DNA from 2 places in the Streptomyces manipurensis genome. Region 1 is predicted to be linked to the other one. Evidence: predicted binding sites of a transcription regulator. Region 1 holds the regulator's gene; the other holds the start of a gene.

Region 1 (14,848 bases):
GCTCGTTGTTGATGCGCTTGCCGATCCGCTCCTCCATCCACATCCGCGCGCCACCGGCGCCGCAGCAGAAGCCCCGCTCCTTGTGGCGGTGCATCTCCTGCTGCCGCAGGCCCGGAACGGCCGACATGATCTCGCGCGGCGGCGTGTAGACCTTGTTGTGCCGACCCAGGTAGCACGGGTCGTGGTACGTGATCAGACCGTCGACCGGCGTCACCGGCGTCAGCCGGCCCTCGTCGATCAGGTGCTGGAGCAGCTGCGTGTGGTGGATGACCTCGTACTCGCCGCCCAGCTGCGGGTACTCGTTCGCGATGGTGTTGAAGCAGTGCGGGCAGGTCGAGACGATCCGCTTCGCCGACTTCGGCTTCTTCGTCTCCGGGTCGTCGTCGTCCTCGCCGAAGGCCATGTTCAGCATGGCCACGTTCTCCTGGCCCAGCTGCTGGAACAGCGGCTCGTTGCCCAGGCGGCGCGGCGAGTCACCGGTGCACTTCTCGTCGCCGCCCATGATCGCGAACTTGACGCCCGCCATGTTCAGCAGCTCCGCGAAGGCCTTGGTGGTCTTCTTGGCCCGGTCCTCCAGCGCGCCGGCGCAGCCGACCCAGTAGAGGTAGTCGAACTCGGAGAGGTCCTCCGCGTCCTTGCCGATGATCGGGACCTCGAAGTCGACCTCCTTCGTCCACTCGACGCGCTGCTTCTTCGCCAGGCCCCAGGGGTTGCCCTTCTTCTCCAGGTTCTTGAGCATCGTGCCCGCCTCGGACGGGAACGCGGACTCGATCATCACCTGGTAGCGGCGCATGTCGACGATGTGGTCGATGTGCTCGATGTCGACCGGGCACTGCTCCACGCACGCACCGCAGGTGGTGCAGGACCACAGCACGTCCGGGTCGATGACGCCGTTCTCCTCGGCGGTGCCGATCAGCGGGCGCTCGGCCTCCGCGAGAGCGGCGGCCGGCACGCCGGCGAGCTGCTCCTCGGAGGCCTTCTCCTCGCCCTCCATGGTCTTGCCGCCGCCGGCCAGCAGGTACGGGGCCTTGGCGTGCGCGTGGTCGCGCAGCGACATGATCAGCAGCTTCGGGGAGAGCGGCTTGCCGGTGTTCCAGGCGGGGCACTGCGACTGGCAGCGGCCGCACTCGGTGCACGTGGAGAAGTCGAGGATGCCCTTCCAGGAGAACTGCTCGACCTGGGAGACGCCGAAGTTGTCGTCCTCGCCCGGGTCCTCGAAGTCGATCTCCTTGCCGCCGCTCGTCATCGGCTGGAGCGCGCCGAGCGCGGTGGCGCCGTCGGCGTTGCGCTTGAACCAGATGTTCGGGAAGCCGAGGAAGCGGTGCCAGGCGACACCCATGTTGGTGTTCAGTGAGACCACGATCATCCAGATCAGCGAGGTGCCGATCTTGATCATCGCGGTGAAGTAGATGGCGTTCTGCAGCGCGCTCGCCGAGAGCCCGTCGAAGGCCATGACCAGCGGGTACGAGATGAAGTACGCCGGCTCCCAGCCGTCCACGTGGTGGATGGCGCCCTCGAGGCCGCGCAGGCACAGGATCGCGAGGCCGATGGTCAGGATGATGTACTCGACGAAGTAGGCCTGCCAGGCCTTGGAGCCGGCGAAGCGCGACTTGCGGCCGGCCCGCGAGGGCAGGCTGAGCAGGCGGATCGCGATCAGCACCAGGATGCCGAGGACCGTCATCAGGCCGATGAACTCGATGTAGAGCTCGAACGGCAGGAAGCCGCCCAGGACGGGCAGCGTCCAGTCGGCCTGGAAGAGCTGGCCGTAGGCCTGCGCCAGCGTCGGCGGCAGCGTCAGGAAGCCGATCGCGACGAACCAGTGCGCGAAGCCGACGATGCCCCAGCGGTTCATGCGGCTGTGGCCGAGGAACTCCCGGACGAGGGTCACCGTCCGGGCCTTCGGGTCGTCCGTGCGGCTGCCCGCCGGCACGGGCTGCCCGATCTTCACGAAACGGTAGATCTGCGCCACGGCTCGTGCGAGCAGCGCGACGCCGACCACGGTCAGGACCAGCGACACGATGATCGCGGCGAGTTGCATGGGAGGGCTCCTCGGGCGGCACTTACTAAGCGGTAACTTATGAAGTCAAGGCTTGAGGTTACCCATTCCCGACGCCGCAATGTAGCCGAGCGTGCGGTGATCTGTGTCGCTCAGGCGAGCCTTTGTCGGTAGGCCGCCCGCGGGGTCTGAGCAAGGATCGCGAGGTCCATCCCGAGCCAGTGGTTCTCCACATAATGCCGGTCGAGCAGGGCCATCTCCTCCCAGGGGAGGTCCGAGCGCGCGCTGACCTGCCACAACCCGGTCATACCGGGACGTACGAGAAGTCGTTCGGGGTGGTCGGTGCGGGCCTGGGGTCGCGGCCCCACCAGCGACATCTCGCCGCGGACCACGTTCAGCAGCTGCGGGAGCCCGTCGAGGGCGCAGCGCTCCACCGCGGCGCCGGCCCATCCGGCCCCGGCCGTGTCGAAGCGCCAGGTCCGGAACGGCCGCCCGCCCAGGCCGGCCGCCGGCTGCCGTACGAGGACCCGCGCCCGCGGCGTCGCGCAGAGCAGCCCGGCGGCCAGGGCGAGCGGGGCGGCACAGAGGGCCAGCAGGAGGACGGCCCCGAGGAGGTCGAGCACCCGTTTGGCCGGCGGGGCGGCCGGTACCCGTACCCGCGGAGCGGTGAGAGTGAGGGGCGTGAGGGGCATGTCAGCACGCTGCCCCATGCCCGGGGCGGTGCCGTGGCGCCGCGCGGCCGGGTGCCCCGTTCGGCCGTCCCCGGCCGCGTGGGCCGTCCGCGGCCCGGGCCCCCGCGGCCGGCGCTGCGCGGGAGCCGTCCGGGTTGCGCGTAAGAGCCACCTAAAGGTTGAGTCGACTCGACTCAGCTCTGTTGACGGAAGCGCGGCGATGGGGCATGGTTGAGTCTGTTCCACTCAAGTCAGCTGGAGGAATCGAAATGGCACGTGCGGTCGGCATCGACCTGGGCACCACTAACTCCGTCGTCAGCGTTCTGGAAGGCGGCGAGCCCACCGTCATCACCAACGCCGAGGGCGCCAGGACCACGCCGTCCGTCGTCGCCTTCGCCAAGAACGGCGAGGTCCTCGTCGGCGAGGTCGCCAAGCGCCAGGCGGTCACCAACGTCGACCGGACGATCCGCTCCGTCAAGCGCCACATGGGCACTGACTGGAAGATCAACCTGGACGGCAAGGACTTCAACCCGCAGCAGATGAGCGCCTTCATCCTGCAGAAGCTGAAGCGCGACGCCGAGGCCTACCTGGGTGAGAAGGTCACGGACGCGGTCATCACCGTCCCGGCCTACTTCAACGACTCCGAGCGTCAGGCGACGAAGGAGGCCGGTGAGATCGCGGGTCTGAACGTCCTGCGCATCGTCAACGAGCCCACCGCCGCGGCCCTGGCCTACGGTCTCGACAAGGACGACCAGACCATTCTCGTCTTCGACCTCGGTGGCGGCACCTTCGACGTGTCGCTCCTGGAGATCGGCGACGGCGTCGTCGAGGTGAAGGCCACCAACGGTGACAACCACCTCGGTGGTGACGACTGGGACCAGCGCGTCGTCGACTACCTGGTGAAGCAGTTCGCCAACGGCCACGGCGTCGACCTGTCCAAGGACAAGATGGCGCTCCAGCGTCTGCGCGAGGCCGCCGAGAAGGCGAAGATCGAGCTGTCCTCCTCGACGGAGACCACGATCAACCTGCCCTACATCACGGCTTCCGCCGAGGGCCCGCTGCACCTGGACGAGAAGCTCACCCGCGCCCAGTTCCAGCAGCTGACCGCGGACCTCCTGGAGCGCTGCAAGACCCCGTTCCACAACGTCATCAAGGACGCCGGCATCGCGCTGTCCGAGATCGACCACGTGGTCCTGGTCGGCGGCTCCACCCGCATGCCGGCCGTCGCCGAGCTCGTCAAGGAGCTCACCGGCGGTCAGGACGCCAACAAGGGCGTCAACCCGGACGAGGTCGTCGCCATCGGCGCCACCCTCCAGGCCGGTGTCCTCAAGGGTGAGGTCAAGGACGTCCTGCTCCTCGACGTGACCCCGCTGTCCCTCGGCATCGAGACCAAGGGCGGCATCATGACCAAGCTCATCGAGCGCAACACCACGATCCCGACCAAGCGGTCGGAGATCTTCACGACGGCCGAGGACAACCAGCCGTCCGTGCAGATCCAGGTCTACCAGGGTGAGCGCGAGATCGCGGCGTACAACAAGAAGCTCGGCATGTTCGAGCTGACCGGCCTGCCGCCGGCCCCGCGTGGCGTCCCGCAGATCGAGGTCTCCTTCGACATCGACGCGAACGGCATCATGCACGTGACCGCGAAGGACCTCGGCACGGGCAAGGAGCAGAAGATGACCGTCACCGGCGGCTCTTCGCTCGGCAAGGACGAGGTCGACCGCATGCGCCAGGAGGCGGAGCAGTACGCGGACGAGGACCTGCGCCGCAAGGAGGCCGCCGAGTCCCGCAACCAGGGCGAGCAGCTCGTCTACCAGACGGAGAAGTTCGTCAAGGACAACGAGGACAAGGTCCCGGCCGAGGTCAAGACCGAGGTCGAGACGGCCGTCGCCGAGCTGAAGGAGAAGCTCAAGGGCGAGGACACGGCCGAGATCCGCACCGCGACCGAGAAGCTCGCCGCGGTCAGCCAGAAGCTCGGCCAGGCGATCTACGCCGACGCCCAGGCCGCCCAGGGTGCCGCCGGCGCCGCGGGTGACGCGGGCCAGGCCAAGGCCGACGACGACGTCGTCGACGCCGAGATCGTCGACGACGAGAAGCCGAAGGGCGGCGCTGCCTGATGCCGGAGGAGACCCCGGGCTTCGACGAGAAGCCCGAAGTCCCCGCCGACGCCGCTTCGGACGACGCCGAGCCGAAGGCCGCCGACTCCTCCACGGAGGGTGAGGCGGCCCCGGCCGGGGACGCACAGGACACGGCCCTCCTGGCGCAGCTGGACCAGGCCCGCACCGCGCTCAACGAGCGCACCGCGGACCTCCAGCGGCTCCAGGCGGAGTACCAGAACTACCGCCGCCGGGTGGAGCGGGACCGGATCACCGTCAAGGAGATCGCGGTCGCGTCCCTCCTGACGGAGCTGCTGCCGACGCTCGACGACATCGGCCGGGCGCGGGAGCACGGCGAGCTGGTCGGCGGCTTCAAGTCGGTGGCCGAATCGCTGGAGACCGTCGCCGCCAAGATGGGCCTGCAGCAGTTCGGCAAGGAGGGCGAGCCCTTCGACCCGACGGTCCACGAGGCCCTGATGCACTCGTACGCGCCGGACGTCACCGAGACGACCTGCGTGGCGATCCTGCAGCCCGGGTACCGGATCGGCGAGCGTACGATCCGTCCCGCGCGGGTCGCGGTGGCCGAGCCCCAGCCGGGCGCGGCCCCCAAGTCCGAGTCCGCGGAGGGCGAGACGCCGTCGGACAAGGACGCGGATGCCCCCGACAAGGGCTGATGCACCACACGTAGAGGCACGGGAGGAGGGACACCGGGGATGAGCACGAAGGACTTCGTCGAGAAGGACTACTACAAGGTCCTCGGTGTCCCGAAGGACGCCACCGAGGCCGAGATCAAGAAGGCGTACCGGAAGCTCGCGCGCGAGTTCCACCCGGACGCCAACAAGGGCGACGCCTCCGCCGAGGAGCGCTTCAAGGAGATCTCCGAGGCGAACGACGTCCTCGGCGACCCCAAGCGGCGCAAGGAGTACGACGAGGCGCGCGCGCTGTTCGGCAACGGTGGCTTCCGCCCCGGGCCGGGCGGCGGCGGCTCGTTCAACTTCGACCTGGGCGACCTCTTCGGCGGCACCCAGCAGGGCGGTCAGGCCGGCGGCTTCGGCGGCGGCCTGGGCGACGTCTTCGGCGGCCTCTTCAACCGCGGCGCCGGCCCCGGTGCGGGCACCCGCGCCCAGCCGCGCCGCGGCCAGGACGTCGAGTCGGAGGTCACCCTCTCCTTCACGGAGGCGGTGGACGGTGCCACCGTCCCGCTGCGGATGTCCTCGCAGGCCCCCTGCAAGGCCTGTTCGGGCACCGGCGACAAGAACGGCACCCCCCGGGTGTGCCCGACCTGCGTCGGCACCGGCCAGGTCTCGCGCGGCAGCGGCGGCGGCTTCTCGCTGACCGACCCCTGCGCGGACTGCAAGGGCCGCGGGCTGATCGCGGAGACCCCCTGCGACATCTGCAAGGGAAGCGGCCGGGCCCGCAGCTCCCGCACCATGCAGGTCAGGATCCCGGCGGGCGTCTCCGACGGCCAGCGGATCCGGCTGCGCGGCAAGGGCGCTCCGGGCGAGCGCGGCGGTCCGGCCGGCGACCTCTACGTGGTCGTGCACGTCGACTCGCACCCGGTGTTCGGCCGCAAGGACGACAACCTGACGGTGACCGTCCCGGTCACCTTCGCGGAGGCCGCCCTCGGTGCCGACATCAGGGTCCCGACCCTGAACGGCCCGTCCGTCACGCTGAAACTTCCCCCGGGTACCCCGAACGGGCGTACGATGCGGGCTCGCGGCAAGGGGGCGGTCCGCAAGGACGGCACCCGCGGCGACCTGCTGGTCACCGTGGAGGTGGCGGTTCCGACGGAGCTGTCGGACAAGGCCCGCGAGGCGCTGGAGATGTACCGCGAGGCGACGGAGTCGCAGGACCCGCGCTCCGCGCTGTTCGAGTCCGCGAAGGGAGCATGACATGGACGGCCGCCGACGACAGTCCCGTTCCGGCACTGGTGCCTACCCACTGACCGACGAGACCCCGGTCTACGTGATCTCGGTGGCCGCCCAGCTCTCCGGTCTGCATCCGCAGACCCTGCGTCAGTACGACCGCCTCGGCCTGGTCTCCCCGGACCGTACGGCCGGCCGCGGCCGGCGCTACTCGGCCCGCGACATCGAGCTGCTCCGCACGGTGCAGGCGCTGTCGCAGGACGAGGGCATCAACCTGGCCGGCATCAAGCGGATCATCGAACTGGAGAACCAGGTGGCCGCGCTCCAGCAGCGCGTCGCCGAGCTCTCCGCCGCGGTGGACGGTGCTGCCGCCACCCTGCGGGCCCGCGAGGCCCAGGTGCACGCCTCGTACCGGCGCGACCTGGTCCCGTACCAGCCGCCGCAGCCGGGCAGCGCCCTGGTGGTCTGGCGGCCGAGCCCCAAGCGCCCGCTGGACTGACCGGCCGGCCCTCGCGCCCCGTTCGTGACGCCCTCAGGCCCCGCCCCTCCCGGGGCGGGGCCTGAGGGCGTCCTAGAGGTCCTCGGGGCCGGGGCCGGACGCGTGGGGCCCGTGCTCCGGTTCGCACAGCGACGGGGCAGAGGGGCGGCCCAGGATGCCCGACTGGGCGATGAGGTAGCCGAGCTGGGCCCGGCTGCCGCTGCCGAGTGTCGTCGCGAGCTTGGCGATGTGGGCCCGGCAGGTGCGCACGTTCATGCCGAGGCGGCGGGCGATGGCCTCGTCGACGTGGCCCTCGATGAGGAGCTGGGCGATGCTGCGCTGCACGCCGGTGATGCCGCCGGGGGTGCTGCGGTAGGTCACTTCCTCCTGGAGGGGCACGGCGCGGTGCCACAGCTGCTCGAACACCTTGATGAGGTAGTCGACCAGGCCCGGGTGGCGCAGCTCCAGGGCGACCCGGCGGTCGTCGCTGACCGGGATGAAGGCCACGGTGCGGTCGAAGATGATGAGGCGCTCTATCAGCTCCTCGAGGGTGCGGATCTCCACCTTCCCGGTGGATATCCGGTCCACGTAGGCGAGCGTGCCCTGACTGTGCCGTGCGGTGTGCTGGTACAGGGTCCGTATGCTGACCCCACGGTCGATCAACGGCTGGTCGCGTTCCAGGGCCTGGGTGAGGGCCTCGGAGGGCCGCGCTCCGCCGGGCTGGACCGTCAGGACCTCCGTATGACATTCGGCCGTCGCCAGGTTGAGTGCGGCGTTGATCCTTTCGAAACCCTCCAGCACCGTGATGGCATGGGTGTCGGCCGGGCTCTGCGCGCTGATGGCGAGGAAAGGCTCGAAAGTGTCGGTGAGATCTACAGCGCTGCGTCGGCGGTCCTGGATCTCGCGTTCAATCGGATGGAGCCGCTGGGCCAGTGCGACGGACGGGGGAACCGGTCGCAGCTGGTTCGCGTCGTCCGGGTCGGGCTGCAGAAGAGCGAGTTCCAGCAGGCAGGGGGCGTTTTTGATCTCGCCCCGGGCGATCCGGCCGGTGCTCAGCGCGGCCGCGTAGAGCCGCGTCCCCTCGGCGCACATGGACGTGACGGGGTGGGGATGTGTCGCCATTGTCCGGTTATGCGTCAAATCTCCACCCCCCAGGGTCCTGAACATGCAAGAACATGATGCATCGTCCCCATGGCATTGACGTGCCTGAATGAGCCATCGTCTGACACGCGGGGGAGAGGATTCCATCAAGTGAGGACGAAGCCGACCATGTACAAGAGAATGCTTCGCTCGGTGCTTGCCATAGGTTTCTCCGCCGTTGCGGTTTTTGGGGCAGTCAGCGCCGTCGAAAGTGACGCGGGGAGCGCTAGGGACGGTCGGGGTACGACCCTGACGAGCACGGAGTTCGACACCGGCTGGACCACGGCACCCGTGGGCAAGTACGCGGACACCGGCTGGACCAGTGCCGAGCTGGGCGGCAAGGGCGATACCGGCTGGACCGAGGCTCCTGTGACGGTGTCCGCATGACCCCCGACGACCGCGGCTTCCGCCGCGAGATGGCGTCGGCCTACCGCTCCGGCTGGCAGTTCATCGACCTCGCGACCGCCGTCCCCCACCCCGGCGACTCGCTGATGGTCACCCTGTTCGGCCAGCCGATCGTCATCGTGCGCGAGGAGGACGAGGACGTACGTGCCTACCGGTGCCTGCGCCGCCCGCGCGGCGCACCGCAGCCCGTCCGCTGCGAGGTGCGCTACGGGATGGTCTTCGTCAATCTCGACCAGCGCGACCACCAGCTCTTCGAACCCGACATCACCACCGCCACCCCCCGCAGTGCCTGAAGCGATTCCCCCGTCGTTGCAGATCGCTCAGGTGCTACCCCCACACAACGGCGCCATCGTGGACCTGACCACGATGGCGCCGTTGTGATGTGCGCGTCCAGTGCCTGATCCGGACAAGATGAAGGATCAACGGATCGCGCGGGACCCCATGGTCCGGTCCACGGCGATCTCCATGACGACCCGGTCGGGATTGGGCGAGGGCGTCCGCCCGTACCGCTCGGCGTAACGCGCCACCGCGTCGGCGACCGACGCCTCGTCCGTGCGGATCACCGCGCGGCCCTCCAGCGTGGCCCAGCGCCGCCCCTCCATCTGGCACACCGCCACCCGCGCCCCGCCCTCCGGGCCGGACTGCGCCGCCAGGACGTTGCGGACCTTCTTGCTGTGCCGATTGCTGATCACCCGGGCCAGGCCGGCCTCCGGGTCGTAGGTCACGCCCACCGGCACCACGTGCGGGGTCCCGTCGGGCCGCGGGGTGGTCAGCGTGCAGACGTGCCGCTCCCGCCAGAAGGCGAGGTACTCGGGCGTCGGGTTGAGTACGTCATGGGACATGGCCGAAGCGTACGGCGCCGGGCCGGAATGTTTCGCCGGAGTTGGCCCCTCAGATGTCTTGAGTGGAATAGACTCAACTTTGCATACGCTGACTCTGTCAGACTGTGCACAACCCTCCGGGAGAGGAGATACGGCAGTGGACGCCGAGCTGACCAACAAGAGCCGGGACGCGCTGAACGCGGCCACCGGCAGGGCCGTGAAGGACGGCCACGCGGACCTGACCCCCGCGCACCTGCTGCTGGCCCTGCTCGCCGGCGAGGACAACGAGAACGTCGTCGACCTCCTGATCGCCACGGACGCCGACCAGGCCGCCGTCCGGGCCGGCGCCGAGCGCATCCTCGCCGCGCTGCCCAGCGTCACCGGCTCCACGGTCGCGCCCCCGCAGCCCACCCGCGAGCTGCTCGCCGTACTCGCCGAGGCCGACGCCGAGGCGGGCAAGCTCGGCGACGAGTACCTGTCCACCGAACACCTCCTCATCGCCATCGCCGCCAAGGGCGGCGCGGCCGGTGAGGTCCTTTCCGCCCAGGGCGCGACGGCGAAGAAGCTGCTGGACGCCTTCCAGAACGCACGAGGAGCACGGCGGGTGACCACCCCCGACCCCGAGGGCCAGTACAAGGCCCTGGAGAAGTTCGGCACCGATTTCACGGCCGCCGCGCGCGACGGCAAGCTCGACCCCGTCATCGGCCGCGACCACGAGATCCGCCGCGTCGTGCAGGTGCTCTCGCGGCGCACCAAGAACAACCCGGTGCTGATCGGCGAGCCCGGCGTCGGCAAGACCGCCGTCGTCGAGGGGCTCGCCCAGCGCATCGTCAAGGGCGACGTCCCCGAGTCCCTCAAGAACAAGCGGCTGGTCTCCCTCGACCTCGGCGCGATGGTCGCGGGCGCCAAGTACCGCGGCGAGTTCGAGGAGCGCCTGAAGACCGTCCTCGCAGAGATCAAGTCCAGCGACGGCCAGATCATCACCTTCATCGACGAGCTGCACACGGTCGTCGGCGCGGGCGCCGGCGGCGACTCCGCCATGGACGCGGGCAACATGCTCAAGCCCATGCTCGCCCGCGGCGAACTGCGCATGGTCGGCGCGACCACCCTCGACGAGTACCGCGAGCGCATCGAGAAGGACCCGGCGCTGGAGCGGCGCTTCCAGCAGGTGCTGGTCGCCGAGCCCTCCGTCGAGGACACCATCGCCATCCTGCGCGGACTCAAGGGCCGCTACGAGGCCCACCACAAGGTCGTCATCAACGACAGCGCGCTGGTGGCGGCGGCGACCCTCTCCGACCGCTACATCACCTCCCGCTTCCTGCCCGACAAGGCCATCGACCTCGTCGACGAGGCCGCGTCCCGGCTCCGCATGGAGATCGACTCCTCGCCCGTCGAGATCGACGAGCTCCAGCGCTCCGTGGACCGGCTGCGCATGGAGGAGCTCGCGCTCAAGAACGAGTCCGACCCGGCCTCCCGCGAGCGGCTGGAGAAGCTGCGCAAGGACCTCGCCGACCGCGAGGAGGACCTGCGCGGCCTGACCGCCCGCTGGGAGAAGGAGAAGCAGTCCCTCAACCGGGTCGGCGAGCTCAAGGAGCGCCTGGACGACCTGCGCGGCCAGGCCGAGCGCGCCCAGCGCGACGGCGACTTCGACTCCGCCTCCAAGCTGCTCTACGGGGAGATCCCGGCCCTGGAGCGCGAGCTCGCCGAGGCCACGGAGGAGGAGGCCGAGGCCTCCAAGGCCGGCAGCTCGAAGGACACCATGGTCAAGGACGAGGTCGGACCGGACGACATCGCGGACGTGGTGGGCGCCTGGACCGGCATCCCCGCCGGCCGGCTGCTGGAGGGCGAGACCCAGAAGCTGCTCCGCATGGAGGACGAGCTGGGCCGCCGCCTGATCGGCCAGACCGAGGCCGTGCGGGCCGTCTCCGACGCCGTGCGCCGCACCCGCGCCGGCATCGCCGACCCGGACCGGCCGACCGGCTCGTTCCTCTTCCTCGGCCCGACGGGCGTCGGCAAGACCGAGCTGGCCAAGGCGCTCGCCGACTTCCTCTTCGACGACGAGCGGGCCATGGTCCGCATCGACATGTCGGAGTACTCCGAGAAGCACAGCGTGGCCCGGCTCGTCGGCGCCCCGCCCGGCTACGTCGGCTACGAGGAGGGCGGCCAGCTCACCGAGGCCGTCCGCCGCCGCCCGTACAGCGTGGTGCTCCTGGACGAGGTGGAGAAGGCCCACCCGGAGGTCTTCGACATCCTGCTCCAGGTCCTCGACGACGGCCGCCTCACGGACGGCCAGGGCCGTACGGTCGACTTCCGCAACACCATCCTCATCCTGACCTCCAACCTGGGCAGCCAGTTCCTGATGGACCCGGCCACCCCCGCCGAACGGAAGAAGCAGCAGGTCCTGGACGTGGTCCGGGCGAGCTTCAAGCCGGAGTTCCTCAACCGCCTGGACGACCTGGTGGTCTTCTCCGCCCTGAGCGGGGACGAGCTGGCGCACATCGCCGAGCTGCAGATCGGCCGCCTGGCCCGCCGGCTCGCCGACCGGCGCCTCACCCTGGACGTCACCCCGGCCGCCCTGGCCTGGCTGGCCGAGCAGGGCAACGACCCGGCGTACGGAGCGCGCCCGCTGCGCCGCCTGATCCAGACGGCCATCGGGGACCGCCTGGCGAAGGAGATCCTCTCCGGCGAGGTCCGCGACGGGGACACCGTCCGGGTCGACGTGGCGGACGGGGACCTGCTGGTCGGCAAGGCCCTCTGAGCATCCCCGCGGCAGGGCGCCGCCGGTGCACCCCGCGTACAGGAACGTGCGCGGGGTGCACCCCTGTCCGCCCGGAGCGGATCCGGGGCCGTCGGGCTGGACACGGGGTGGGCGGGATGGGGGAGGATGCAGGTATCCGCACGAAGGGAAATACACGGTGAGCATCGACCCGGCCTCGATTCCGAACTTCGGAGGGCAGCAGCCCGATCCGCAGGCCACAGGACCGGCGGGCCCCGTCGTCCCCGACCAGGATCTGGTCAAGCAGCTGCTCGAGCAGATGGAGCTCAAGTACGTCGTCGACGACGAGGGTGACCTCGCGGCGCCGTGGGAGGAGTTCCGTACGTACTTCATGTTCCGCGGTGAGGCGGAGCAGCAGGTCTTCTCGGTGCGGACCTTCTATGACCGTCCGCACAAGATCGAGGAGAAGCCCCAGCTCCTCGAGTCGATCGACGACTGGAACCGCCGCACCCTGTGGCCCAAGGTCTACAGCCACACCCACGACGACGGCTCGGTCCGCCTGATCGGCGAGGCGCAGATGCTGATCGGCACCGGCGTGAACCTGGAGCACTTCGTGTCCTCCACGGTCAGCTGGGTCCGTGCCTCCATCGAGTTCGACAAGTGGCTCACGGAGCAGCTCGGCCTCGAGCAGGACATCGACTCGGGCGACGGCGAGGACAAGGACGGCGGGGACAACTGACCCCCGCCCGCGCCGCCGTCACAGGGGCATCTTGGCGATGACCAGGAGGTACACCCCGTAGGCGTACGAGAGCCCGGCCAGCCCCGCGGTCACCACGACCGCGGAGCGGGGCCGGGCTCTTGCCATGACGGCCGCCAGCGGCAGCAGCAGCGGGAACGCCGGGAGCAGGAAGCGCGGCTTGGACTCGAAGTAGCCCGCCCCGCCGATGCCGATCACCAGCAGTACGGCGGTGTAGACGAGCAGCGGCAGCGGCAGAGCGGGCCGCCGCACCAGCAGCAGCACCGCGAGCAGCAGGGCCGCCCCGAGCAGTGCCGCGGTGACGGCGGTGGCGAGCGCGACGGGGCCGCCGCTCAGCACCCGCCAGACCTGGTTCAGCACGTAGCCGCCCCCGTCGAAGCGGGAGCCCCACTGGCGCTGGACGTCGAAGTAGCCGGCCGGGTCGCGGCGGTGCACCCCGACGGCCGCCACGTACGCAAGCCAGCCCGCCGGGGCGAGCACCCCGGCCGCCCACACGGCGGGCCCCCGGGATCTTCGGGTGAGGAGGGCGTGCAGGGCGGTGACGGACACGGCCGCGGCCACGGCGATCCCGGTCGGGCGGGTCAGCCCGGCGACGGAGGCCAGCAGGGCCGCCACCGTCCAGCGCTCGCGCAGCAGCGCGTACAGCGACCAGGCGGCGAGAGCGACGAGCAGCGGCTCCGTGTAGGCCAGGGTGAGCACCACCGCGTGCGGGACCACCGACCACAGGGCGACCAGCAGCACCCCCACCCTCCGCCCGGCCACCAGCTCGCCGACCCGGTACACGCCGACCGCGGCCACGGCGGCGGCGGTCCAGGAGACGAACAGCGCCCCCCACTCGCCGCCGCCGGTCAGCCGCACCAGCAGCGGATAGAGCGGGAAGAAGGCGTAGTCGCTCTGCACCAGCCCGGTGACCGGCCACATCTGCGTGCGGCCGTAGCCATGCCGGGCGATGGCGAGGTACCAGACGGAGTCCCAGGAGTGCCCCAGCACCCGCACGGGGCTGCGGCCGGCCCAGAGCGCGGCGCCGGCCAGCACCACCGCCCCGGCCAGCCGGACGGCCGCGAACACCCCGAGCGCGATCACGGCGGCGGGCACGCCGGCGGTCCGGAGGTACTGCGGCCGCGGCCGCACGGAAACCGGTGCACTGCCCGTCGCCGTCATCTCCCCCGACTTTCCCGCGCTGTCCATGAACACCCGTCCGGATCCGGAGCACCCCGGGCACCATAGATCGCCGGGCGTCCCGCCGGGGGTGAATGACCCCGGAACCTCCGGTGAAATCGAACACTCCGGGTGAGCGGGCGGGCACGCGCGGCTGCACCTCAGAGCCGCTGCAGCCGGTCCGCGGCCTCCTGGAGGACCTCCGCCTTCTTGCAGAACGCCCAGCGGACCTGGGTGGCGCCGGCGGACTTGTCGTCGTAGAAGACCTGGTTGGGAATGGCGACCACCCCGCAGCGCTCCGGCAGGGCGCGGCAGAAGGCGAGCCCGTCCTTCTCGCCGAGCGGGGTGATGTCGGTGGTGATGAAGTACGTGCCCTGGGGGCGGTAGACCTCGAACCCGGCCGCGGCCAGGCCGTCCGCGAGGACGTCGCGCTTGGCGGCCAGGTCGGCGCGGAAGGCGTCGTAGTAGTCGTCGGGCAGCCGCAGGGCCTCGGCGATGGCGTACTGGAAGGGGCCGGAGGAGACGTAGGTGAGGAACTGCTTCGCGGAGCGGACCGCCGCGACGAGCTCCGCCGGGGCGGTGATCCAGCCGACCTTCCAGCCGGTGAACGAGAAGGTCTTGCCGGCCGAGGAGATGGTGACCGTGCGGTCGCGCATGCCCGGGAAGCCGGCCAGGGGCAGGTGGGAGCCCTCGAAGACCAGGTGCTCGTACACCTCGTCCGTGACCACCAGCAGGTCGCGCTCCA
Region 2 (14,848 bases), 1.0 Mb from region 1:
GGGTGGGCCGGTCGGTGAGCCGCTTGAGGTGGTCCTCGGCGGCCTTGACCTCGGGGCCGGTGACGGTGGCGGTGAGGGTCTGGCGCACGTCGGGCCGGGCGGCCCGCGCGAAGTCGTCGAGGGCGGCCTGTTCGCGGACGCGCGAACGCTGGGCGGCGGTGGTCAGTTCGTCGACGGCGGCGGAGCCGGAGGGCTGGTCCCCGCGGGGGACCGCCAGCGCGCCGAGGAGCAGTCCGCGGGTGGCCGAGGCCTGTTCCACGGCCTGGCCGAGAGGGGCCAGGGGGCGGGTAGTGAGGAGGGCGGCCTCCGCGCGCGGCGGGGTGAGTTCGGCGAGCCGGTCACCGGGGGCGAGGAGGGCGGTGATGAGGCCGGTGTAGGCCTGGTGGGCGGCGAGGGCGGTGCCCTTGCCGCCGACGGCCTCGGTGCGGACGGGCGCGATGCGGGAGAGGACCATGGCGAGCGGCTCGTCGACCTCGGCCGCGGCCTCGGCGGTCTGCCGGTCGGTGCGCAGGATGCGGTCCTGGAGGGTGGCCCGGGCCGCTTCGGGGCGGCCCTTGGCGGCGTACTCGACCACGGCGTCCCGCTCGTCGGCGAGGACGTGCGTGAGGGTGAGGACGTGACGGTTCTGGTCCGCGAGGGTGACCAGCCGCTGGGAGTCGTTCAGTTCCCGCGCGGCGGTGACGACGGCGGGAGTGCCGGCCGCGAGGACGGTGAGTCCTGCGACGGCCACGCCGACGACGAGTCGGCTGCGCACGCGGACGCGGCGTCCTGCGGGGGCCGGGCCGTCGGCGGCGGTGCCGTTCTTCCGAGACCGCTTCTTCTGCACCGGTGCTCGCAATCCTGTACGTGTGCTTGTGCTCGTCTACTCGTGTGGCCGAGGTAACGGCCGGTCAACAAGTAAACGCCCCCTGCCCCCTCGTACCGCCTCAGACCTTTGCAGCGTGTTGGGGAGAGAGCCGCACATCGCCCACCCGGCCACTCGAACGAGTGAACATCACGGATGAGTTGGCCACCAACTCGGGCAGCATGCCCCAGAGCGCCGTCATGGACAGGTGGTTGAAAGATCGCCGGGGCCTTTGGCAGTATGCCCGCCCACATCGGCCGCGCCGCCACCGCGGTCCGCGGGCGGCCGCGTCCGGGCGGGCGGCGGGCAGGAGGCGAAGCCTCCGCCGAGTTGGTACGGACCATGGCCCCTTTTCAGGCCGTCGCGCGGCAGAATGTCCGTATGCGCATCGACCTCGCCACGGCGCCCGGGAATCGGGAACGCCCCAATGAGGACTGGCTGTCGGCGGCGATCCCCGCTTCGGGCGGCGGCGTCCTGGTCGTCCTGGACGGGGTCACGCCACCGGGCGGCGGCGACGGGTGCGTGCACGGCGTCCCGTGGTTCGTGACGCGACTCGGCGGCCGATTGACCGAACTGTCCGGGTCGCGCCGGGACCTGCCGCTGGACCGGATCCTCGCCGAGTCCGTCCGCGCCACGGCCGACGCCCACCGCGACACCTGTGACCTTTCTCACGTCCGCACGCCGCAGGCCACGGTGGTGGTGGTGCGCTGGGACGACGCGTCCGTGGAGCACCTCGTGCTCTCGGACTCCGTCCTGCTCCTCCAGGCGCCCGGGGGCGGCGTGAGCGCGGTCCTCGACGACCGGCTGGACCGGATCCCGCGGGAGGTGCTGCGCTCGACGGCCGCGACGGACGCCCTGCGCAACGCGGAGGGCGGCTTCTTCACGGCGGCGGCGGACCCGGCGGTGGCGGGCCGGGCGGTCACGGGGCGCACACCCCGGGAGCGGGTGCGGGCCGTGGCGGCCCTGACGGACGGCGCGAGCCGCTGGACGGACACGTTCGGGCAGGGCGACTGGGCCGACTGCCTGGGGGTCCTGCGCGAGGAGGGGGCGCGGGCGCTGATCGACCGGGTCCGCGCGATCGAGTCCGAACCGGACCGGCCGCCGGCCCGCCACAAGCGCCATGACGACGCGTCGGCGGTCTACGCGGAGCTCTGACGGCCCCGCGCGGTGCGCCTACTCCGCGCCGGCGTTGAGCTGGTGGAGCAGGCGGGCCAGCTCCGCCACCTCTCCGCGGTCCCAGCCGGCGAGCTTGCGCATGTACTGCTCCCGCCGCGCGCCCCGGACCCGCAGGAACCGTTCGCGGCCCTCCTCCGTCAGCCCGACCAGGAAGGCCCGGCCGTCGGCGGGGTCCGGTTCGCGGGCCACCAGGCCGAGGGTCTCCAGGGCCCGCAGCTGCCGGCTCATGGTGGCCTTGCCGACGCCGAAGTAGGAGGCGAGGTCGGTGGCGCGCTGCCGGCCCGCCGCCTCCAGCCGTACGAGGAGTCCGTAGGCGGCGGGCTCCAGCTCGGGGTGGAGCTCGCGGGCCATCTCGCCGGAGGACGCCCGGGCCCGCCGGAGGAAGACGGACAGCTCCCGCTCCAGGGCAAGGAACTCCTGGTCTTCACTCCCGTGCACGTCCCGCTCCTTCTCCGCCGTCAGGCACCCCGGTGGGTGGGGGCCAGTATTTCGCAGCGGCTGGGCCGGCGGCCCGGGGCCCCGCCGGAGGGGGCACCCGGGCCGCACGGGGGGCCGTCAGGCGGCGGCGCCGACCGGCTCCTGCGCCCGCGCCAGGGCCAGTTCCAGGACCTGGCGCACGTCGGTCACCGGGTGCACCTCCAGGCCCTCCAGCACCTCGGCGGGGACGTCGTCGAGGTCGGCCTCGTTCCGCTTGGGGATGATGACGGTGGTCAGCCCGGCCCGGTGCGCGGCCAGCAGCTTCTGCTTGACCCCGCCGATCGGCAGGACCCGCCCGGTCAGGGAGACCTCGCCGGTCATGGCCACGTCCGTGCGCACCTGCCGTCCCGAGAGCAGGGAGGCGAGCGCGGTGGTCATGGTGATGCCCGCGCTCGGGCCGTCCTTGGGCACCGCACCGGCCGGGAAGTGGATGTGCACGCCCCGGTCCTTCAGGTCGGCGACCGGCAGTTCCAGCTCCGCGCCGTGGGAGCGCAGGAAGCTCAGGGCGATCTGCGCCGACTCCTTCATCACGTCGCCGAGCTGGCCGGTGAGGGTCAGGCCGGCCGCGCCCGTCTCCGGGTCGGCCAGCGAGGCCTCCACGAACAGCACGTCGCCGCCCGCGCCGGTCACCGCGAGGCCGGTGGCCACGCCGGGGACCGAGGTGCGCCGCTCGGCCGGGTCCTGGGCGGACTCCGGCACGTGGTGCGGGCGCCCGATCAGGCCGCGCAGGTCGTCGGCCGCGATGCGCAGGGGCAGGTCCCGCTCGCCCAGCTCGTGCTGTGCGGCGACCTTGCGCAGCAGGCGGGCCAGGGAGCGCTCCAGGGTGCGCACGCCGGCCTCGCGGGTGTACTCCCCCGCCAGCCTGCGCAGGGCGTCGTCCTCCAGGACCACTTCGTCGGCGGCGAGGCCCGCGCGTTCCAGCTGGCGCGGCAGCAGGTGGTCGCGGGCGATGACCACCTTCTCGTCCTCGGTGTAGCCGTCGGGGCGGACCAGCTCCATCCGGTCGGCCAGGGCTTCGGGGATGGCCTCCAGGACGTTCGCGGTGGCCAGGAACACGACGTCGCTGAGGTCCAGTTCCACCTCCAGGTAGTGGTCGCGGAAGGTGTGGTTCTGGGCCGGGTCGAGGACTTCGAGCAGGGCCGCGGCGGGGTCGCCGCGGAAGTCGGAGCCGACCTTGTCGATCTCGTCGAGCAGCACGACCGGGTTCATCGACCCGGCCTCCTTGATCGCCCGGACGATCCGGCCGGGCAGGGCGCCGACGTAGGTGCGGCGGTGGCCGCGCACCTCGGCCTCGTCGCGCACGCCGCCGAGGGCGACGCGGACGAACTTGCGGCCCATCGCGTGCGCCACCGATTCCCCGAGCGAGGTCTTGCCGACGCCGGGAGGTCCGACCAGGGCGAGCACGGCCCCGCCGCGGCGGCCGCCGATGACGCCCATGCCGCGGTCGCCGCGGCGCTTGCGGACGGCGAGGTACTCGGTGATGCGGTCCTTGACGTCGCCGAGGCCCGCGTGTTCCGCGTCGAGCACGGCCCGGGCGCCGCGGATGTCGTACGCGTCCTCGGTGCGCTCGTTCCAGGGCAGTTCGAGGACGGTGTCGAGCCAGGTGCGGATCCAGGAGCCCTCGGGGCTCTGGTCGCTGGCCCGCTCCAGCTTCTCGACCTCCTTCAGGGCCGCCTCCCGCACCTTCTCGGGGAGGTCGGCGGCCTCGACGCGGGCCCGGTAGTCGTCGGACTCCTCGCCGTCGCTCTCGCCGTTCAGCTCGCGCAGCTCCTTGCGCACGGCGTCCAGCTGGCGGCGGAGCAGGAACTCGCGCTGCTGCTTGTCGACGCCCTCCTGGACGTCCTTGGCGATGGACTCGGCGACGTCCTGCTCGGCGAGGTGCTCGCCGAGCCACTGGACGGCGAGCCGGAGGCGGGCGACGGGGTCGGCGGTCTCCAGCAGTTCGACCTTCTGGCCGACCGTCAGGAACGGCGAGTAGCCGGAGTTGTCGGCGAGGGCGGACACGCCCTCGATCTGCTGGACCCGGTCCACGACCTGCCAGGCTCCGCGCTTCTTGAGCCAGCTGGTGGCGAGCGCCTTGTACTCCTTGACCAGCTCGGCGACGGCGCCGGGCAGCGGCTCGGGGTCCGCCTCGTCCACGGTCTCGCCCTCGACCCACAGCGCGGCGCCGGGGCCGGTGGTCCCGGCGCCGATGCGGACGCGCCCGCGGCCGCGGATCAGGGCCCCGGGATCGCCGTCGGAGAGCCGGCCGACCTGCTCGACGGTCCCGAGCACACCGGTGCCCGCGTACGTGCCGTCGACGCGCGGGACGAGGAGGACCCGGGGCTTCCCGCTCCCCGCGGCGGCCTGGGCCGCCTCGACGGCGCCGCGCACCTCGGGGTCGGAGAGGTCCAGCGGGACGACCATCCCGGGCAGCACGACCTCGTCGTCGAGCGGCAGCACGGGCAGAGTGAGCGTTGCGGGCGTCGAAGCCATGATCTTCCCTCCGGCAGTGAAGTTGAGCTATGCCGACTCAATGCATGTGCGCCTCCTGATGTTCCCCGAAGCCTGTTCGCCCGGGGCGAACGGGTTCGGGTGTCTCATCCGGGTAGACGCTGCACTTTCCAGGCCAAAGCTGCATGTGACTTTGCATCGGACTGCGTGACCTTGCATCGGGGTGCTCAGTTAGCAGGTCGTGGATCGCGTGTTGGATGTCGTCCAGGGCGGTACAGCGGGCCCTCCCCCGTACGGATTCGAGGTCGGGTACATCGAGCCGGGCGGTTCGGAGCTACGGCGTCCGCTGGCGGATGTGTGGGCGGTGCGGTTCGAGGACTCGGCGCCGGTACGCGGATTCAAGTCGTACAAGGGTCAGCGCCACCTGCCAGGGCTGTGGTGGTCAGCGACGGTCGGCGGGCACATCGGGTACGAGTCCTGGCTGGAGCGCGATCACGTGATGCTGCTGGATTTCGACCCGACCGTGGTGGGGGTGTCCTCCCAGCCCTTCTGGCTGTTCTGGGCCTCGGAAAAGGGCAAGGGCGTCTCGCACGCACCGGACTACTTCGTACGCCGTGACGACGGCTCGGCAGTGGTGATCGACTGCCGCCCCGCAGACCGCCGCAAACCGAGGGACTGGGCCAAGTTCGCGGCGACACAGGCGGCCTGTGACCAGGCGGGATGGGAATTCCGGCTGGTGGGAGCGCCTGACGCGATCACGGTGCGCAATGTGAGGTGGTTGGCGGGATATCGCCACCCGCGGCACCGGTTGGAGCCGGTCGCCGTGGCCCTACGGGATGTGTTCGCCGAGCCGCGTCCGCTGGTCAGCGGCGCAACAGAAGTGGGAGACCCGGTCTCGGTGCTGCCGGTGCTGTTCCATCTGCTCTGGCTGCACGACCTGGCGGTGGACGTGTCGGTGCCGCTGCATGCGGAATCGCTGGTGTCGTCCGGATCCGCACGGTGACGGCCGGCCGGGGTACCTCGGTGCTACGGCCCGGGGACTGGATCACCTACGACGGCGATGACCATCAGGTGGTGGGCCTGGCGGGGACGTCGGTGCGGCTGCGCTCGGACAGCGGGGCGGAATCGGTGATGTTGGCCTCACACCTGATGTCCTCGCCGGACTTCTCGGTCACCGGCACCGAGCCGCTGCCCGCACTGGAGCCGTCCGGCTTGCTGGCGACGCTGCCGGAGGCCGTTCAGACAGCCGCGCGCGAGTGGGAACGCCACATCGTGGAAGTCGATACCGGACTGCCGCCCAGCGCCGCCCCGGGCACGCCACCGCGGCCCGAGTACGACCCACAGGACCGTGCGCTTCTGGAGCGAGCGCGGGCAAAGGCTGCTGAGTTGGGGGTGAGCCTGCGCACTGTGATGGGCAAGCGGTCGCGCTATTCCCAGCAGGGGTTGTGGGGGCTGGTCGATCAGCGGCTGGTGCGGATGTCACAGGTGACCGGGCAGGCCGATGTCCGGCTGGTCGCGGCGATCCGCGAGGCCCTGGACGCTGAGACGCTCACCTCGACGGGAACCCGCTCCCGGTTGATCCGCCGTGTGGTCAAGATGGTGGAGGTCACCCATGGCGAGGGGGTGGTGCCGCTGCCGGGCAAAAGCACCTTCTACAAGCTGATCGACGCGCTCTCCACGGGCAGGCACACCTTCGGCTCAGCAGTCACACGGCGGCAGACGGCGAACCGACCCGAGGGGCCGTTCACGCCGACTTTCGCGGACCGGCCCGGAGAACAAGTACAGATCGACTCCACTCCGCTGGACGTGATGGTGGTGCTCGATTCGGGGCTCACTGCCCGCGCGGATCTGACGATCGCGATCGATGTCGCGACCCGAACGATCTGCGCCGCGGTGCTGCGGCCGGTGGGCACCAAGGCGGTGGACGCCTCGTTGCTGCTGGCGAAGATGCTGGTGCCCGAACCAATGCGACCGGGCTGGTCCGCCGCACTGCGGATGGCGGCCTCGCGGATGCCGCACCGGCGGCTGCTGGACGTGGACGCGCGAATGGAACAGGCTGCGGCGAAACCGGTGATCGTGCCAGACACCGTCGTCATCGACGGCGGGAAGGTGTTCATCTCCGACACCTTCATTCGGGCCTGCGACCGGCTCGGCATCTCAGTACAACGATCACGCCCTCGCACGCCGACGGACAAAGCGATCGTGGAGGCCACGTTCTCCGCGATCAACACACTGTTCGTCCAGCACCTTCCCGGCTATACCGGGGCGAACGTCTCGCGCCGCGGTGAACGGGTCGAGGAACAGGCGGCCTGGACGATCCCCGAACTCCAGGACCTGCTAGACGAGTGGCTTCTGGCCGGATGGCAGGCCAGGCCACATGATGCTCTGCGCGATCCGTTCCGCCCGAAGAGGGCGATGTCACCGAACGACAAATACACCTCCTTGGTCGCCGCCTGCGGCTACCTGCCGCTGACCCTGCGCGGCGAGGACTACCTCGAACTGCTGCCGGTGGCCTGGCGCGCGATCAACGACTACGGCATCCGGATCAACTACCGCACCTACGAATGCGCCGAGTTGGGACCGCACCGGCGTCAGCATTCCGGCAACGTGGCCAAGCGCGGGCTCTGGGAGGTGCACTACGACCCCTACGACCTGTCCCAGGTGTTCGTCCGCACCCAGCAGGGCTGGATTACCGCCCCCTGGGTTCATCTTCCGCTGGTGAACGCTCCGTTCGCGGATTTCACCTGGCAGCACGCGCGCCGCCTGGCCGCCGCGGCCGGTCTGGACAGCGCCAACGAAGCGGCGGTGGCCAGGGTCCTGGACGCACTCCTCACCCGCGCCGAGCACGGCCCGGACACCCGCACGGCGAAGGTCGCCGCCCGCACCCGAGCCGGTGCCGCCTCCCATCGGCCAGCCGCACCGAGAACGGCCCCCGAACCCGCACCGCTCGACCACGGCACCGAACCGGCCCAGGTGATCCCATTCGGTGTCTTCGACGTCCATGCAGAGGCTGAAAGGTGGCTATGACCAGGCCTTCCCCCACCTCCTTCGTCCCGCAGCAGGCCCCGGAGCCGGAGCTGCCGCCGGACAGCCCGCTGACCACGAAGGAGGGATGGCGTCGCTTCGTAGAGCACGAGTCGTCCCCGCCCTCACTGCTGACCGCAACGCAGCGTGGCGCCCTGTCGCCGAAGAAAAGACTGCGCGACGACGACCTTCGCCGGATTTACCACGCCGACTTGCCGCTGGTAAACACCCCGACCATCCGGAAGGTCATCGCCACCTCACGGCTGCTGGTCCAGCTCAACCGCCAGCAGATCTCAGCGCGTCGGGGCATCATCATCAGCGGCGCCTCCGGCACGGGGAAGACCACCGCTCTCTCCCAGCTCGGGCGGGCCCACGAGATCGCTGTCCGCAAGCGCCACCCACGCGACGGCTCCCGGCTTCCGGTCGTCTATGTCACCGTCCCGCCGGCCGCTACCCCGAAGATGCTGGCGATGGAGTTCGCCCGGTTCTTCGGCCTGGACTTCCCCACTCGCTTCAACATCACCGACGTCGTCAACGCGGTGTGCGCAACTGGTGCTCACGTCCATGTCGACCTGGTCCTGGTAGACGAGCTGCACAACCTGAACTTGGCCACTCGGACAGGTGCCGAAGCCTCTGATCAATTGAAGTACTTCGCCGAACGGCTGCCCGCCACCTTCGCCTACGCGGGCATCGATGTCGAGGACCAGGGCCTGTTCGCCGGCACCCGCGGCCGCCAGATCGCCGGACGATTCACCGTCATCCCCGCCGCCCCGTTCTCCTACGCCTCCGGAACGGACCGGGAATCCTGGCACTCCCTGGTCGGCACCCTGGAGTCCATGCTCCGACTGCACCACCACCAGCCCGGAACGCTGACCGGTCTGAGCGAGTATCTCTACCACCGCTCCGGCGGCATGATCGGCAGCCTGTCGCAGCTCGTCCGGGGCGCTGCCGTCCTCGCTATCGAGGACGGCAGCGAACGCATCACAGAAGACCTTCTGGAGACGGTCCCGGTGGACTACGCCGCCGAACGCTCCCAAGCCCTCACAGCCCCGGAAAAGCCCCGCTCCCGCCGGAAGCGCATCGCCTGATGCTCCTTCCCCGCCTGCCCGACCCCGTCCCGCCCGCACAGCACGAGATCGCCGCCTCCTACATCGGCCGCCTGGCCCGCCTCCACGGTCTCGACATCAACACCCTCTGGCGGTGCGTGACCGAACGCGAAGCCTCCGGCGGCATGCGTCGCGTCGTCGTCCCGGAACGCCTCGCTGCCATCACCGGCCGGACCGTCCATTCCCTCGCCGGAGCTCTGCCCGAACTACGCACCCCACAGCCCGAGTGGGCCATGTTCCGTCACCAGCCACAACGCGGCTGCCACCACTGCAATGCCAAGCACCCCGGCGGCGAGGTCACGAGGATCCTGCCGCACCACCGCTACGTCTGCACCCGACACCGGCTATGGCTCTGCCCGTCCGACGCTGACGGGCACACCACACCCCTCGACGCCCTCCCCGAAATCGTCCAGGCACAACGCCGACACCTGCGTATCCTTCAGCGCCACGGCTGGGCCATCACCTACGACGCCGTCCTCAGCGCCATACTCATCTGCGGCCAGCTCTGGTCACTCCCAGAAAACGAGAACGGCGAAGCGCGGCACGACTGGATCCGCCGGGCCAACATCCTCATCCCTCCCGGCACAGCCGAAACGACCTTCTCCGTCGCCCGCCTCTGCGCCGCGGTCTATCCCGAAGCCGTCGTTCTGGCCACACTCTTAGCATCGCCCTACTGGAGACAACAGGCACAGAGAACAGCCTGGGACCGCCGTCTCTTCAACGCCGAAATCGCCCGACGACTACGACACCCTCGCTATGGCCAGCATGAAAACGACCCCATCAGCCACTGGGCCAACATGACGGCCAAGCGCCCGCCGCTTGCTCCGATCCGTGTCCATGACCCGAAACATCACCTCCGGGAACCAGCCCAGCGCACCGCCACCCAGCGCGCACAGCAACGCCATGCCCACGCCTTCAACCCATCCCACCGAGCTGGCGATGCACTCATCGCGCACCGCCACCTAGCCACGGTGTTCCGGCGCGCCTGGGACCCCTTCCGAACCCACAGCCTTCTTGCGAATGGAGATAGCTACTACAAGCTCTCTTGATGACCATCCCGACGGTGCTCTAGAGTCACGGGCCCTCCTGTTAAGGAGCATCGCCGGAATGGCAGATCCATTTCCCTACCGGGACACCACCTGGTCCATGAACAGCTCGTAGGTTGTTCGGTTGTGTTTGCGTGCCGCCACTACCTGCGAGCGGAAGTTGCGAAGCGCCGTGTCCACCGCCTGCCGGTTACGTAGAGTCGACGTCACCAGGGGGTCCCGAAGTTGCCCCGGGGCGAAGGCCAACAGGGACTCCACGATGGGCTCCCACGCTGCGGCTGCCTCGGACATGGTCACGTTCTTCTTGAACCGCATGACGTAGGCGTCGCTGACAGCTTCTCCGACGAGCGTCTCTCTCGTGGCTCCGATGGCCTCCGCAGCAAGCATGATCGACCCCCGCAGGCCGAACCACTCAAACAGCTCGATCTCGTCCTCGGTCCGTGCCCCTGCCTCGATGCGCCCGAGTCTCGCCTTCTCTAGCTCAACAGCGCGCAGCAGGCTCGCGACGAACACGATGTGTTCGGCGGTGACGCGTTCCGGGAAGACCCGGCTGTAGATGGCATCCTGCTCCCAGATTTTACTCTTCTCGTGGTAGGCCACGCCAGATTCGCCGTGAAAGGCGGCCAGTGCCTGTGCCGCGACCTCTGCCGAGAGATGGTTTTCTCCCGGGCGGCGGATGACATCCTCCGCACCCCCGCGCCGGCCGCCGTTGTAGCCGACGACCCCCAACCTCTGAAACTCTCGTACAAGCCGCCTCTGCACACCGTCGTTGCTACGGAAGTCCGATGCTTGCGTGGGGTTCTGCCGGTTGTTGAAGCGGACGATGCTCTTGACGGTCTCGGGGTCGTTGCAGCGGATGAACCGAGTAAGGACATGGCTCTTCTTACCAATATCCCCCGCCGGGACCGAGCCGATCGCTCCGGTCGTCTGGGCGCCGTTGACGATACCCAGCCCCGTGATCTCAACCGTGCCGTCGATGAAGCTGAAATCGTGCACGAGAGCGGTGATGCCGTTGTTGTAGGCCCACAGGTTCGCCGGCTCCTTCAGGACCGTTTCCTGGATGCCGTTGTTGATGTTGCTCTGCGACCGACGGCTTCCCAGGTAGTCACGAACGTTCGACGAGAAGAGACCTGCTCCGTGCTGCTCGAACCGCTCATGCAGCCAGCTCACCGGCACGCTCGTACACAAGGCAGTCCACTTTTCGCCGCGCTCCTCGAACGCCCCCGGAACCTCAATCGTGAACGTGTCTGACACCAGGATCGGAGTTTGCGAGTTTTCGTAGTGCTCAGACAGCCTTTTGCGCCCCAACTCTTCGCAAGAGACCTCAATTTCACTGCTCGGGTAGCCGTGCCTCAACTGGGCGTAGGCGGCGTCGCGGGCCGCTTCGAGCTCTCCGACGACCTGCTGCGATTCTGGAAGGTTATGGACGTACCAGATCGCTACATGCCCGATGGCGTCTTCTGCCAGTGCATCGTGAAGCTCGCGCCAAGCAACGCGAAGGGTATCCGGCACCCCGTCGGGCTCGCTCTTACTGAACAACCAGTTAACCGCCTGGTGAAGGGAAGCGGCCTTTCTCGCAGGCGCTTGCAACTTCGCGGCGTTCTCGGACTCGTAGCCCTGGGCGAGAACAACGCGGCCAGAACCACGGTCAATGTAGAGCAGATCGCATGACTTATCGTTGGGATGGTCAGTCAGCGACGAGGCGGCGACCGTGCCGATATCCTCGATGTCGAGCATGAGTTGCAGCGCGAGCAGCAACCGCTTGTTGGAGCCGTACTGATCAAGATCAGCACGCTTCTGAAGGGCTGTTTCGAGGCCGTCTGTCACCGCACCAGACTACATGTTCACTCATTTTTCTGTTGATGTTTCTAGCTGCGCGGCAGAGGCGCCCGGCCCCAGTAGCGCCCCCAACTCAGCTCGGCGGTCGACTGAGTTCGTCAGTAGTAGCCGGTGCCGCACACCTGTTGTTGGGGCTCGCGAAGAGAGCCGGGCGCCTCAACCTTTCGAAAGTGCAAGGTTGATCTGCACAACTAAGCAGCCCCCTGTGCAGATAACTCTTCACCCTGCAGGTCACGACCACAGTCTGGTGCAGCCTTCGGCCGCACCAGGCACGGGGGCCGTGGCCGCCGTCAGCCGCGGGCGGTGATCCGTACGTCGCCCGAGGTGGTCCTCGCCGTCAGGTGCGAGGGGGCCGCGGAGTCGTCGGGCAGGTCGATCTCGCGGTCGCCGGAGGTGGTGGAGACCGCCAGGCGGTAGCGGGCCCGGGGCACCTCCAGGGCGAGGTCGCCCGAGGTGGTCTCGGCCCGGACGGAGGCCGGGGCCTGCGCGAAGTCCAGGCGGGCGTCCCCCGAGTCCGAGCGGACGTCCGCCTGCGCGGCAGACAGCCCGGTGGCGGTGATCCCGCCGGAGGAGGTGCGGATCCGCACCGGGCCCGCGATCCGGTCCGCCGTGACGTCGCCGGAGGAGGCACGCAGGTCGGCTCCGGCCACTCCCGTCACCGAGATGCGGCCGCTGGCGCTCTCCAGCCGGACCGTGGCGGCGGCCGGGACCTCCAGCCGGTAGTCGACGCGGCAGTCGCCGGAGCAGCCGTCGGTGAAGGTGAGCACGCCCCCGGACACCCGCTGGCCGGGCACGGGAGCGGTGGCGCCCCGGTAGTGGACCGTACGGCGCACCGTGACGCCGGGCCCGGCGCCCGGCGTCACCTCGATCGAGCCGGACCGCACGCCCGTCAGCTCCACGGCGGCGACGGCCTCGGTGACCGTGGCGTCGGCGGTGGCGGTCCTGCGCGGGCCCCCGCCCACGAAGGAGCAGCCGGCCGTCAGGACCGCGGCCGCGAGGACGGCGGCCGGGACGCGCAGGACCCGTGCCCGGGTGGTGTGAGAGGTCATGCCACGATCCTGGGCGGCGCGGGCGCCCCTGCCGATGGGGCCGGTACCCGGACCGGGGTGGGGTTATCCCCCGGCCGCCGGCCCGGCCGCGGGCCCGGCGGCGCCCCGGCCCGTGGCGACGGGCCGCTGCGAGGGCATGCCCCATTCGCTCCAGGAGCCGTCGTACACGGCCGGGTCCCGGTAGCCGGCGAGCTCGGCGCCGAGGGCCAGCACGCACGCGGTCACCCCCGATCCGCAGCTGAGGTACAGCCGCTCGCGGTCACCGGCCACGGCCCGGAAGGCCTCCCGGAGCTCCCCGGCGGGGCGCATCAGGCCGTCGGGGCCCTGGAGGTCGCCGAACGGCAGGTTCACCGCGCCCGGCATGTGGCCGCCGCGCAGGCCGGGCCGGGGTTCGGGGGCGGTTCCGGCGAACCGGCCCGGGGTGCGGGCGTCGACGACGGCGGCCGCGGGATCGGCGAGCGCGGCGGCGACGGCAGCGGCGTCGGCGAACGCGCCGGCCCGGGGGCGGGCCGTGAAGGAGCCGCGCGGGCCCGCGTACGCCGCGACGGTGGCCTCGACCGGCCGGCCGGCGGCGGTCCAGGCGGGCAGGCCGCCGTCCAGGACGGCGGCGCGGTCGAAGCCGGTGGCGCGCAGCATCCACCAGGCGCGCGGGGCGGAGTACAGGCCGGCGCCGTCGTACACGACGACCGTGTCGGTGTCGTCGATGCCGAGGCGGCGCAGGGCCTCGGTGAACCGCTCGGGCCCCGGCATGGTGTGCGGTGCGGGTGCGTCGTGGTCGGACAGCTCGCCGTCGAGGTCGAAGGGACGGGCCCCGGGAATCCGCCGGGCCGCGCCGCGGTGGGCGCCGACGGAGGCGTCGAGGACGACCAGCCCGGGCGTGCCGAGGTGCTCCGCCAGCCAGTCCGTCCCGACGAGGGGGCCGGGCAGCGGCGCGGCGTGCTGGGACGGGGTCATGGGGCACCTCCGGTGAGTACGGCCGGTCCCGCCCGCCGGGCGGTCCCCACCGCCTGGGCGACGTGGTCCGCCCCATCCTCCAGCCCGCACCGCGAAGGCCCCCCGGCGGGTCGGCGGTAGGTGGCCGGGGCTGGTCGGCGGCCTGCCGGGGCGGGTCGGCGGCCGCAGGCCCCGGCGGGTCAGGCGCGGGCGCCGGGGCGGGGTCGGCCGCGGGCACCGGGGCGGGGTCGGCCGCGGGCACCGGGACAGGGCGGCGGCCTGCCGGGCCGGGCCGGCCGCAGGTGTCGGAGCGGTCGGCGGCAGGCGCCGGAGCGGATCTGCGGCCCCGGCGGGTCGGCCGCAGGCCGGGACGGGGTCGGCCGCAGGCCAGGACGAGGTCGGCCGCAGGCCAGGACGAGGTCGGCCGCAGGCCAGGACGAGGTCGGCCGCAGGCCAGGACGAGGTCGGCCGCAGGCCAGGACGAGGTCGGCCGCAGGCCAGGACGAGGTCGGCCGCAGGCCAGGACGAGGTCGGCCGCAGGCCAGGACGAGGTCGGCCGCAGGCCAGGACGAGGTCGGCCGCAGGCCAGGACGAGGTCGGCCGCAGGCCAGGACGAGGTCGGCCGCAGGCCAGGACGAGGTCGGCCGCAGGCCAGGACGAGGTCGGCCGCAGGCCAGGACGAGGTCGGCCGCAGGCCAGGACGGGGTCGGCCGCAGGCCAGGACGGGGTCGGCCGCAGGCCAGGACGGGGTCGGCCGCAGGCCGGGACGGGGTCGGCCGCAGGCCCCGGCGGGCCGGCGCCGGGCGGGTCGGCCACGGTCGTCGACGGGTCGGCCGCAGGCCGGGACGGGGCGGCGGCGGACTCACGGGGCCGGGGCAGCCGCAGGCCCCGGCGGGTCAGTCGCAGGTGCCGGGGTGGGCG

Evidence for each region. The regulator HspR, encoded in region 1, represses chaperone genes until heat shock. The targets are predictions, from matches to a motif close to TTGAGNNNNNNNNNCTCAA.
Region 2: a site for HspR is predicted at 4,995-5,013, ahead of lon (endopeptidase La). Genes of this name have one in related genera too.

Annotation. Positions count from the first base shown of each region.
Region 1 covers NZ_CP186950.1:3,935,898-3,950,745, forward strand. The annotation lists gene ACPU2J_RS18235 ((Fe-S)-binding protein) at 1-2,038, opposite strand, end outside; gene ACPU2J_RS18240 (sugar transferase) at 2,149-2,688, opposite strand; gene dnaK (molecular chaperone DnaK) at 2,937-4,784, shown strand; gene grpE (nucleotide exchange factor GrpE) at 4,784-5,437, shown strand; gene dnaJ (molecular chaperone DnaJ) at 5,477-6,655, shown strand; gene ACPU2J_RS18260 (heat shock protein transcriptional repressor HspR) at 6,657-7,127, shown strand; gene ACPU2J_RS18265 (helix-turn-helix transcriptional regulator) at 7,200-8,273, opposite strand; gene ACPU2J_RS18270 (hypothetical protein) at 8,358-8,633, shown strand; gene ACPU2J_RS18275 ((2Fe-2S)-binding protein) at 8,630-8,944, shown strand; gene ACPU2J_RS18280 (pyridoxamine 5'-phosphate oxidase family protein) at 9,071-9,493, opposite strand; gene clpB (ATP-dependent chaperone ClpB) at 9,630-12,230, shown strand; gene ACPU2J_RS18290 (YbjN domain-containing protein) at 12,388-12,927, shown strand; gene ACPU2J_RS18295 (glycosyltransferase family 39 protein) at 12,946-14,040, opposite strand; gene ACPU2J_RS18300 (pyridoxal phosphate-dependent aminotransferase) at 14,265-14,848, opposite strand, start outside.
Region 2 covers NZ_CP186950.1:4,944,008-4,958,855, reverse strand. The annotation lists gene ACPU2J_RS23085 (nitrate- and nitrite sensing domain-containing protein) at 1-826, opposite strand, end outside; gene ACPU2J_RS23080 (protein phosphatase 2C domain-containing protein) at 1,226-1,999, shown strand; gene ACPU2J_RS23075 (MarR family winged helix-turn-helix transcriptional regulator) at 2,018-2,458, opposite strand; gene lon (endopeptidase La) at 2,576-4,972, opposite strand; gene ACPU2J_RS23065 (TnsA-like heteromeric transposase endonuclease subunit) at 5,286-5,933, shown strand; gene ACPU2J_RS23060 (Mu transposase C-terminal domain-containing protein) at 6,062-7,957, shown strand; gene ACPU2J_RS23055 (TniB family NTP-binding protein) at 7,954-9,042, shown strand; gene ACPU2J_RS23050 (hypothetical protein) at 9,042-10,109, shown strand; gene ACPU2J_RS23045 (AIPR family protein) at 10,185-11,933, opposite strand; gene ACPU2J_RS23040 (DUF4097 family beta strand repeat-containing protein) at 12,236-12,994, opposite strand; gene ACPU2J_RS23035 (sulfurtransferase) at 13,058-13,948, opposite strand; gene ACPU2J_RS23030 (hypothetical protein) at 14,824-14,848, opposite strand, start outside.